Regions from separate parts of the Streptomyces sp. 71268 genome, predicted to be linked through region 1. Evidence: riboswitches for the same ligand, from Rfam matches in the RefSeq annotation. Region 1 holds a riboswitch; the other holds the start of a gene.
What was found. A riboswitch is a leader RNA that binds a small molecule or an ion and turns the genes downstream of it on or off. The one in region 1 is predicted to bind glycine.

Region 1 (5,516 bases):
AAAGGTGCTCAGCTTTCGGTGAAGGCCGTGTACTCGTCGGCGGAGAGCAGGTCGTCCGGCTCGTCCGAAATCTTCACCTTGAACAGCCAGCCACCCTCGAAGGGGGCCGTGTTCACCAGCGACGGGTCGTCCACGACGTCCTGGTTGACCTCGGTGATCTCACCGGTTACCGGCGCGTACAGGTCGCTGACCGACTTGGTCGACTCCAGCTCACCGCAGGGTTCGCCCGCGGTGACCTCGGCGCCGACCTCCGGGAGCTGGACGAAGACGACATCGCCGAGCGCGCCCGCGGCGTGCTCGGTGATGCCGACCGTCGACACGCCGTCCTCGGCGGCCGACAGCCACTCGTGCTCCTTGCTGTAGCGAAGCTGCTGGGGGTTGCTCATGACCTGATTCTCCTGTACGCGATGGCGTGGTCGTGCAAGGGGGCGGGAAAACGATGGAACGGACAAACGCCGCCGAGGTGCCGTACGGAAAGCAAACGGACACCTCGGTCGGGTGGGACCGGGGCGGCGGCTAGCGCTCGCGCTTGTAGAAGGGGAGCGCGACGACCTCGTACGGCTCGTGCGTCCCACGGATGTCCACGGCCACGCCCTCGGTGCCCGGAGCGGCGTGCTCCGCGTCCACGTAGGCCATGGCGATCGGCTTGCCGAGGGTGGGCGACGGGGCGCCGGAGGTCACCTCGCCGATCACGGTGCCGTCGGCGGCCACGACGGAGAACCCGGCGCGCGGCACCCGACGGCCCGTGGCGACCAGCCCGACCAGCTTGCGCGGCGGGGCCTCGGCGGCCCGCTTGGCCGCCCCCTCCAACGGCTCGCGGCCGACGAAGCGGCCACCGTTGGTCGTCTTCTCGAACTTCACCACGCGGCCGAGCCCGGCGTCGAAGGGCGTGGTCGCGGTGGTCAGCTCGTTGCCGTACAGCGGCATGCCCGCCTCAAGGCGCAGCGTGTCGCGGCAGGAGAGCCCGCACGGGATCAGCCCGACCGGCGCGCCGGCCTCGGTCAGCGCCTGCCACAGGGTCTCGGCGTCGCCCGGGGCGACGAACAGCTCGAAACCGTCCTCACCGGTGTACCCGGTACGGGCGATCAGCGCCTGGACGCCGGCGACGGTGCCGGGCAGGCCCGCGTAGTACTTGAGCCCGTCCAGGTCGGCGTCGGTCAGCGACTTCAGAATGCCGGGGGACTCGGGGCCCTGGACGGCGAGCAGCGCGTACGCGTCGCGGTCGTCCCGGACGGCGGCGTCGAAGCCGGCGGCGCGCTCGGTCAGCGCGTCCAGCACGGTCTGCGCGTTGGAGGCGTTGGCCACCACCAGGTACGTCTGGTCGGCCAGCCGGTAGACGATCAGGTCGTCCAGGATGCCGCCGTCGGCGTCGCAGATCATGGTGTAGCGGGCGCGGCCGACGGCCACCGAGGACAGGTTGCCGACGAGGGCGAAGTCGAGCGCCTCGGCGGCCTGCGGGCCGGTCAGCGTGATCTCGCCCATGTGGGAGAGGTCGAACAGGCCGGCGCGGGTGCGGACGGCGACGTGCTCCTCGCGCTCACTGCCGTACCGCAGCGGCATGTCCCAGCCCGCGAAGTCGGTCATGGTGGCGCCGAGCGCGCGATGGGTCGCGTCGAGGGCGGTGCGGCGCGGAGAATCGGGCAGGCTGCTCATCGGTGCGGACTCCCAGGGGGTGGGCAGGGCTGGCGAGGACATCCTCCCCATCTGTCATCGGAACCTGAGAGGTTCGCCTTGACCCCCCGCGGAGCGGGGCAGGCTTGCACCTTGGGTGGAGCCGCGCGAACGGCTCGCTTTTCAGATCTGCCTCATCCACGCGGTATCGGGGCCTGAGAGATTCAAGGGAGGACTTGCTCCTTCGGCGTCCCGGGCGGCTGATCGAGCAGATCATCGCTGGTCCGGGAACTCTCCCGCATGGATTCAAGCGGCCAGTATGCAGTTGCGCGCACATCATGACACGGACAGGCGAGCGATGGACCCCCGGTCCGGCACCCAAATCTCCGGTGGGGCGTATTACCTCTTCTTTACACTCGGTGGATACGGACCGTGGTGACCGCCGCCGTCATGCTCGGGGAGGACGATCACGTTGCAGGGTCAGGGCACGCAGGCGGGACAGTCACGAACACCTCCAGTGACCGCGCCAGCCGCGCCGTCGCGGCAGCGGGCGCGGGCGGCCGGGGAACTGGTGCGGCCGGGCCGCGGCCCCCGGGTCCGCGACCTGCGCGCCGGCGGCCGGGCCCACGCCCAGCCGGCGGACCGGGCCCGCACGCAGCCCGGCGCGACGCTGACGGACTTAGCCGACCGCTCCACGGCCGACCGCTCCACGGCTGACCGCTCCACTGCCGACCACTCCACGGCTGACGGCCCCTCGGGCGAGCGCCTCTCGGCCGACCCCGGCGTCGGCGAACGGCGCGCCGGGGGCCCGCCCGGCGAGGAGCCCGCCAGTAGCCCCACGCCCCCGGAGTCCGCCGGTGACCAGGGCCCGCGCGTGCCCGACGGCGGCGGCCACCTCCCACGGGCGCGCGCCGCCGGCGCCCCACCGCGACCGCCGGTCCCGGCCGTCCCGACGGCTCCGTCAGCCCCGCCGACCCCGTCAGCCCCGCCCACGGCAGCCGTGGCAGCCGCCCCGCCGGCCCGGGTGCGCGAGCTGCGCTACGTCGCCGGTGACCTGGTCGTCGTCTCCGGGCTGCCCGGCAGCGGGAAGAGCACCCTGATCCGCCGGGTGGTGCCGGCCCGTGACGCGCAGGGCCGGCCGGTGCGGCGGGTCGACTCGCAGGACGCCAGGGACCGCTGGGAACGCCGGATGCCACCGTGGCTGGCCTACTCCGCCTACCGACCGCTGGTGCGCCTGGCGCACTACGCGGGGTTGCGCCGGGCCGTGCGCTCCGGCGACAGCGTCGTCGTCCACGACTGCGGCACCATGCCGTGGGTACGCCGCTGGCTGGCCCGCTGCGCGCGGCGTCGCGGCGTCGCCCTCCACCTGGTCCTGCTGGACGTGCCGCCGGGCGTGGCCCTGGCCGGGCAGGCGGCGCGGGGCCGTGGGGTCTCCCCGTACGCCTTCGGCCGCCACCGCGCCGCGGTCGGTCGGCTGCGCGCGGAGGCGCTCGCGGGAGCCCCGCCGGCCGGCTGCGCGTCGGCGGTCCTGCTGGACCGCGCGGCGGCCGGGGCGCTGGCCGACATCGGGTTCGACTAGACCCGTAGCCGCCCGCGCTCGCGCCCGCGCGGCGAGGGCGGCCCGGCGCGCCGGGTACGGGGCGCCCCGAGATGCAACGGGACACGACGGGGCGCCACCTCCGTGCACCCGTACGCGGCGCCCCGCGCGTCTGTCTGTACGCGGGGCACCCCACGCGCCCGACGGGGCGCCGGCGGCTCCCGCGCCCGCGCCGCGTGCCGGCGCGGGACCCGGTGGGCAGGCGCCCGCGAAGGGTGCCGTGCGCCCGGGCGGGCGGTGGCCCGCGGGAGCGGGGGCGGGTGCAGCCGTTAGGGTGCGTAGGCAGGTCGGACGAGACGGTGGTTGGACGAGATGAGCATCCCTGAGCGACACGAAACCTCCCCGGCTGTCGGCGGTTTCCCGTGCAACGAGCTCGAAGAGGTGCTGGCCGCCTCGCTCGCGCTGGGCCCGGACGGACAACAGCGGACGGGCGCGGGCGCCCGCGTCGTCGAGGTACTCGGGCGCAGCCTGATATGGGTGCCGCTGCCGCGCGGCGGTGGCCCGGACAGCACCGAGTTGGACCTCGCCACCATCGAACTGGACGGCGCCGCCTTCACCCCGGTCTTCAGCTCCGAGGCGCAGTTCCACGCGCTCACCGGCGGCCAGATGTCCTTCACCGTCGCCCCGGCCGTCGAGTTCGCCCGTGGGCTGCCCCCACAGGTGGGCATCGTCGTGAACCCGGGCGGCGCGGTCGGCGTCCCGCTCCCGACGCCCGCCGTCGCCGAACTGTGCCGCGCCGGCCGCACCCCCCTGGACGGGGCCGCGTCGGGCGGCCGGGTGCTGCTCTACGAGCCCGACTGGCAAGACGAGCCGGTCGACTTCCTGGCCGCGGCCGGCATCGAGTTCACGGCGACGCCCGGCGTGCGGACCGCGCGCCGGGCCCTGGCCAGCGTCGAGGGCCAGCCCCCGGCCCTGTTCGTCGGCGTCGAGGTGGACCGGCCCGACCCGCAGGCGCGCGCCCTGGTGCTGGACGCGCTCGGCCGGGCGCTCGGCGCGGTCCCGGTGGCCTGGCCGGTACAGCTCGTCCTGCTGGACATCGCCCAGGACCCGGTGGCGGACTGGATGCTGGGGCGGGTGCGACCGTTCTTCGACCGGGACGTGTGACGTCGTGCGGGAGCTGTCGAGGGGGACTCGTAAGCTGGTTGGATGACCGGGCGGGGCGTGCGACGACGCCCCGGACATCGGCCGACAGAAGGGGCGTAACCAGGTGAGCGCGGGCGCGGACAGGGGGGTGCGCAGCGACTCGTATCTCGGCGGTGGCGGGCGAGGCGGGGCGGGTGTGCCCGCCGGGCAGGTCGAGGAGGCGCTGGGGCAGGTCTCCCCAGGGCGCTTCGACGCGTACGAGCGCCTCCTGCACGCCCTCGTCGAGGGCCAGGTGTGGATGCTCCTGTGGCACGGCCAGCCGGGATCACCCGACGCCCAGTACGGAAACATGGACATCGACGGCCTCGGCTACGCGCCGTGCGTGACCTCCGCGCACGAGCTGGCCGCCAGCGGCTGGCACCGCTCCCACGAGGTGGTCACCGGCCGGCAGGTCGCCGCCGCGCTCTTCCCCGAGCGCTGGGGCCTGTGGCTCAACCCGCACGCCCCCGGCGGCGGCGTCGGCGTCCCCTGGGCCGACCTGCGGCGCGTGGCGGGGGGCCTGGACCGACTGCCCGCGGGGCCGCTGCGGCTGAGCGAACCCACGGTGGAGATGCACCAGTTCTACGCCCTGCTCGGGCAGCACGCGCACCGCACGCCCGCGGTGCGCTCGCTGCGCCGCGCCTGGGTACAGCCGGCGCTCGGCAGCCCGTACCTGGCCATCGGCCTTGAGCTGTACGACACGAGCCAACAGGCCGTGGAATCCGTACGGTTGATGATGCGTCAGGCCATCGGGGTGGTGCCCGACGGGCTGCCGGTCTCCACGGTCGCGATGGCCGACGCGTACGACCCGGTGGCGATGTGGATGCAGGCCAACAGCCGCCCCTTCTTCGACCGCGACCTCTACGGACCCGCGCCCGCGCCCACGGCCGGATACGGCTACCCGCCGCAACCCCAGCCGTACTGAGCGCCCCCGGCCGCCCCGGCTCACAGCCCCACACGCGCCCACGCCCGTAGCCCCCACACGCGCCCGCGCCCGTAGCCCCCACACGCGCCCGCGCCCGTAGCCCACGCCCGTAGCTCCCGGTCCGGGGCTTGCGGCGGGCGCCGCCGGCCCGAACTCGGGCCGCCCGCCTGCCCGCTGGCGCGCCGGCGCCGCTCGCCCGGGACGCATGCCCGGTACGCACTCCCTGCCGGAGACGCGGCGTTCACCCGATATGCCGCACCC
Region 2 (5,516 bases), 1.7 Mb from region 1:
ACGCACCACGCCGGACCGCCTAGCTCTCGTAGCTCTCCGGCGGCGGGCACGAGCAGACCAGGTTGCGGTCACCGAACGCCCCGTCCACCCGGCGAACCGGCGGCCAGTACTTGTCCGAGGCCGCCACGCCGGCCGGGAACACGGCCTCTTCCCTGCTGTACGGGTGGTCCCAGTCGCCGCCGACCGTGGCCGCCGTATGCGGGGCGTTGCGCAGCGGGTTGTCCTCGGCCGACCACTCGCCGGAACCCACCTTGGCGATCTCCGCACGGATGGCGATCATCGCCTCGCAGAAGCGGTCGAGCTCGGACAGGTCCTCGCTCTCCGTCGGCTCGATCATGAGCGTGCCGGCCACCGGGAACGACATCGTCGGCGCGTGGAAGCCGTAGTCGATCAGCCGCTTGGCGACGTCGTCGACGGTGACGCCGGTCTCCTTGGTGAGTCCGCGCAGGTCGACGATGCACTCGTGCGCCACCAGCCCGGCCGGGCCGGTGTACAGCACCGGGTAATGCGGTTCGAGCCGCTTGGCGATGTAGTTGGCGCTGAGCACCGCGACCTGCGTGGCGCGGCGCAGCCCCTCGCCACCCATCAGGCGCACGTACGCCCAGGAGATGGGCAGGATGCCGGCCGAGCCCCAGGGCGCCGCGGAGACGGGGCCCACGCCGGTCTCGGGGCCGGCCTCGGGCTGGAGCGGGTGGTTGGGCAGGAACGGCGCCAGGTGCGCGCGCACGCCGATCGGGCCGACGCCGGGGCCGCCGCCGCCGTGCGGGATGCAGAACGTCTTGTGCAGGTTCAGGTGCGAGACGTCGCCACCGAAGTGGCCCGGCTTGGCCAAGCCGACCAGCGCGTTGAGGTTGGCGCCGTCCACGTACACCTGGCCGCCGGCGTCGTGCACCGCGGCGCAGATGTCGCTGATGTGCTCCTCGAACACGCCGTGCGTCGACGGGTAGGTGACCATGAGCACGGCCAACTCGTTGCCGTGCTTCTCGATCTTGGCGTGCAGGTCGGCCGTGTCGACCTCGCCGTCGTCGCCGGTCTTGACGACGACGACCTTCATGCCGGCCATCACGGCGCTCGCGGCGTTGGTGCCGTGCGCGGAGGAGGGGATCAGGCACACGGTGCGCTGCTCGTCCCCGTTGGCCCGGTGGTAGGCGCGCACGGCCAGCAGGCCGGCCAGCTCGCCCTGCGACCCGGCGTTGGGCTGGAGCGAGACCTTGTCGTAGCCGGTGACCTCGGCGAGCCGGTCCTCCAGCTCCCTGATCAGCGTGAGGTAGCCCTGCGCCTGCTCGATGGGCGCGAACGGGTGCAGCCCGCCGAACTCCGGCCAGGTCACCGGCTCCATCTCGGTGGTCGCGTTCAGCTTCATCGTGCAGGAGCCGAGCGGGATCATGCCTCGGTCCAGCGCGTAGTCGCGGTCGGCGAGCTTGCGCAGGTAGCGCAGCATCGCGGTCTCGGAGCGGTGCTGGTGGAAGACGGGGTGGGTGAGGTAGTCGCTGGTACGCAGCAGCGACTGCGGCAGCGCGTCGGCCACGGCGGCGTCCAGCGCCTCCACGTCGGCGTTGATACCGAACGCGCCCCACACGGCGGCGAGCTGCGCGCGACCGGTGGTCTCGTCGCAGGCGATGCCCACCTGGTCGGCGTCGACGAGCCGCAGGTTGACGCCGGCCTCGCGCGCGGCGGCCACGACCTCGGCGGCCCGACCCGGAACCCGCACGGTCAGCGTGTCGAAGTACGCCTCGTGTACGACCTCCACCCCGCCGGCCCGCAGCCCCTCGGCGAGCACGGTGGCGTAGCGGTGCGTACGGCGCGCGATGGCGGCCAGGCCCTGGGGGCCGTGGTAGACGGCGTACATGCCGGCCATCACGGCGAGCAGGACCTGCGCGGTGCAGATGTTGCTGGTGGCCTTCTCACGGCGGATGTGCTGCTCGCGGGTCTGCAGCGCCAGCCGGTACGCCTTGTTGCCGTCCGCGTCCACGGAGACGCCGACCAGCCGGCCCGGCAGGCTGCGGGCGAACTTGTCGTCGACGGCCATGAACCCGGCGTGCGGACCGCCGAAGCCCAGCGGCACGCCGAAGCGCTGGGTGCTGCCGACGGCGATGTCGGCGCCGAGTTCGCCGGGCGAGGTCAGCAGGGTGAGGGCGAGCAGGTCGGCGGCGACCGTGACGACGGCGCCGAGCTCGTGGGCCCGCTCGATGACGGCGCGCGGGTCGCGGAGTGCGCCGGAAGCGCCGGGGTACTGGAGGAGGATGCCGAAGACACCGCGCTCGGCGATCTCGTCCGGGATGCCGTCGGACAGGTCGGCGACGACGACCTCGACGCCGGTCGGTTCGGCGCGGGTCTGGATGACGGCGATGGTCTGCGGCAGACAGTCCGCGTCGACGAGGAAGACGCCCTGCTTGACCTTGCCGACCCGGCGGGAGAGCGCCATGGCCTCCGCGGCGGCGGTGCCCTCGTCCAACAGGGAGGCGCTCGCGGTGGGCAGCCCGGACAGGTCGGACACCACGGTCTGGAAGTTCAGCAGCGCCTCGAGGCGGCCCTGCGAGATCTCGGGCTGGTACGGCGTGTACGCGGTGTACCAGGACGGGTTCTCCATCACGTTGCGCAGGATCACCGGCGGGGTGAACGTGCCGTGGTACCCGAGGCCGATCATGGGCGTGACGACCTCGTTGCGGTCGGCCAGCTCGCGCAGCTCGGCGAGCACCTCCGCCTCGGTCCTGGCGTCGGGCAGCCGCAGCGACTCGGCGCTCTTGATCACGTCGGGCACGGCTGCCGCGGTCAGCTCGTCGAGCGAGCCGAAGCCGACCTGGGCGAGCATCTTGGCCTGCGCCTCGCGGTCAGGCCCGATGTGGCGCTCGTCGAAGGGCGTGCCGCGCTCCAACTCGGTCAGGGAGATGCGGTGTGCGGTCATCTACGGGGGCCTCCTGGTCAAGCGACCTTGGGGGGCACCAAGGCGCTGGTGCCCGTACGGCCTCCCCCTCTGTCATCTCAACCTGAGAGCTTCACCGGCCCGCGCAGCGATCCGGCTTTCACCGTCGGTGAGGAAGGGCTCCGGCATGTTGCCCGTGACCCGCCCTGCTTTCCAGAGTGACCTCGTCCGTACGGTACGTGTGCCTGAGAGATTCCGGGGAGGATTTGCTCCTTCGGCGCCCCCGCCAGCTTGCGACGGAGAGCTCTCCCGCACGGGGTCGACAGCCGTCTGCCAGCCTACCAGCGGCGATGTCGGCCAGCCCCTCAAGTGGCCGACGAGCTGGATCTGGCCTTACGTAGGTGTCATAGGGGGCAGTCATGACTTTGTTGGAGGTGATGGACGGTGCACACGGACACCGACCCGCGGCAGTTGATAGGCCGCAAGGCGTTCGACCGCCACGGCACGAAGATCGGCACGGTGGACGAGGTCTATCTCGATGACGCGACGGGCGAACCCGAGTGGGCAGCCGTGCGCACCGGCTTGTTCGGGCGCGATGTCTTCGTCCCGCTGGAGCCGAGCGAGGTGGTCGACGAGACGCTGCGCATCCCGTTCGACCGGGCGTTGATCAAGGGCGCCCCGGACCTCGGCGTCGGCCGGCACCTCTCGCCCGAGCAGGAGGTCCAGCTCTACCGGCACTACGGGCTCGACACCTCGCGGCGCGGCCCCGCCCCTCCCCCGGACACCGGCTTCGGGCGCATCGCCGGCGAGGAGAGTCCGGGCGGCTCACCCTCCGACGGCTGACCCGCCGGCGCCGGCCGCCACCCCGCCGCCGGCCCCGATGTCCACGGCCGGCAGGTCGGCTGCCGGCGCCCCGGGCGGTATCTCCGGGCGCACCAACGGCAGGGGCTCGGCAGGCGCGAGGGCCGGGTCGTCGACGGCGAACGTCCGCACACGGCCCGGCGCCGACCAGGGCTGCTCGAACCGCACGGTCACCCGCCCCACGCCGCTGCCCTGCACCCAGCCGGGGCCGTACTCCGCGTGCACGACGTCGTGACCCGGCAGCCAGTGCCTGGGAAGCTCGGGCGACGGCTCGAATATGGGGCCCTGCGGGGCGCTCTCCGGGCCCGGGGCCGGCCCGGGGTCAGGTCTGCCCGAAGCCTCGTCCCGGGCCCGCTGGGCCCCTTCCAGCGCTTCACGCTCCATGGCGGCCTGCGCGAAGAGGTCCTCCTGCGTGTAGTCGGCCAGACCGGTGACGCCGACGCCGAGGAGGCGCACTCCCTCGCTCGTCTCCACGCCGTCGATGAGCCGCCGCGCGGCCTCCCGCACCACCGAGGGGTCGTCCGTGGGGCCGCGTAGCGTCTCGGAGCGGGTGAGCGTCGAGAAGTCGTAGCGCCGGACCTTGACCACGACCGTGCGCCCCGACCTGCCCGCCTCCCGCAGCCGCTCCACGCACCGGTCCGCGAGCCGGGCCACCTCGAACTGCACCCGCGAGCGGTCGGTGAGGTCCTCGTCGAACGTGTCCTCCACGGAGACCGACTTGGTGTCCCGGTCGGCGACCACCGGGCGCTCGTCCCGCCCACTGGCCAGCGCGAACAGCGAGGCGCCGTGGGCCTTGCCGAGCAGCCGCACCAACTCGGCCTCCCCGGCCTCGGCCGACTCCGCCACGGTGTGGATGCCGGCGCGCCGCAGCGCCTCGGCCGTCGCCGGACCGACTCCGGGGATGGCCCGCACCGACATCGGCCCGAGCAGCGCCATCTCGGTGCCCGGCTCGATCACCACCAGGCCGTCGGGCTTGGCCTGCTCGGAGGCGATCTTGGCGAGCATCTTGGAGCCGGCGAGCCCGACCGACCCGGAGAGCCCGGTCGCGGCGGCGATGTCGCGGCGCAGCCGCTCTCCCACCGCGCGGGCCGCCTCCAATCGGGGCTCCACGCCGCCGACTTCGAGATCGACGAACGCCTCGTCCAGGCTGAGCGGCTCCACCAGCGGCGACAGCCTCGCCAACAGTCCCATCACCACGTCGCTGACCTGCCGGTACAGCGAGAAGCGCGGCGTGAGGTAGGCGGCGTTGGGGCACAGCCGGCGGGCCTGCGCCATGGCCATGGCCGAGTGCACCCCGAAGACCCGCGCCTCGTACGAGGCCGTGGACACGACGCCGCGCGGCCCAAGCCCCCCGACGATCACCGGTTTCCCACGCAAGCTGGGCTTGGATGCCTGCTCCGCCGCCGCGTAGAAGGCATCCATGTCCAGATGCAGGATTGTTGGCGCACCCCTCACACCACGATAGTGCCGTACGCCACTGACAACCGGGCTCAGACCGCGCGGTTGCGCCGCCTGGCCAGCTCGTCCCCGGGGTGGTGGCGGGCCAGCGTCTCGCCGGTGTCCACGCGCTCCCCGTGCAACTGGGACAGCGCCGCCTCCACGTCCCGCCACACCACGCCGACGGCGATGCCGAAGACGCCCTGGCCGCCCTGGAGCAGGTTCACGACCTCGTCCGGCGACGTGCACTCGTACACCGTCGCCCCGTCGCTCATCAGGGTCATCTGCGCCAGGTCGGCGTCCCCGCGCAGCCCCAGGTGCCGCACCGCGGTGCGGATGTTCTGGAGCGAGACGC

Region 2: linked by a shared signal. The riboswitch ahead of gcvP (aminomethyl-transferring glycine dehydrogenase) and the one ahead of gcvT (glycine cleavage system aminomethyltransferase GcvT) in region 1 are both predicted to bind glycine.

The regions. Positions count from the first base shown of each region.
Region 1 covers NZ_CP114200.1:2,274,611-2,280,126, reverse strand. The annotation lists gene gcvH (glycine cleavage system protein GcvH) at 9-386, opposite strand; gene gcvT (glycine cleavage system aminomethyltransferase GcvT) at 517-1,653, opposite strand; glycine riboswitch at 1,805-1,920, opposite strand; partial or broken gene OYE22_RS08305 (AAA family ATPase) at 2,642-3,190, shown strand; gene OYE22_RS08300 (enhanced serine sensitivity protein SseB) at 3,521-4,312, shown strand; gene OYE22_RS08295 (enhanced serine sensitivity protein SseB C-terminal domain-containing protein) at 4,488-5,255, shown strand.
Region 2 covers NZ_CP114200.1:566,804-572,319, forward strand. The annotation lists gene gcvP (aminomethyl-transferring glycine dehydrogenase) at 20-2,905, opposite strand; glycine riboswitch at 3,087-3,185, opposite strand; gene OYE22_RS02035 (PRC-barrel domain-containing protein) at 3,308-3,706, shown strand; gene OYE22_RS02040 (DNA polymerase IV) at 3,689-5,179, opposite strand; gene OYE22_RS02045 (MerR family transcriptional regulator) at 5,215-5,516, opposite strand, start outside.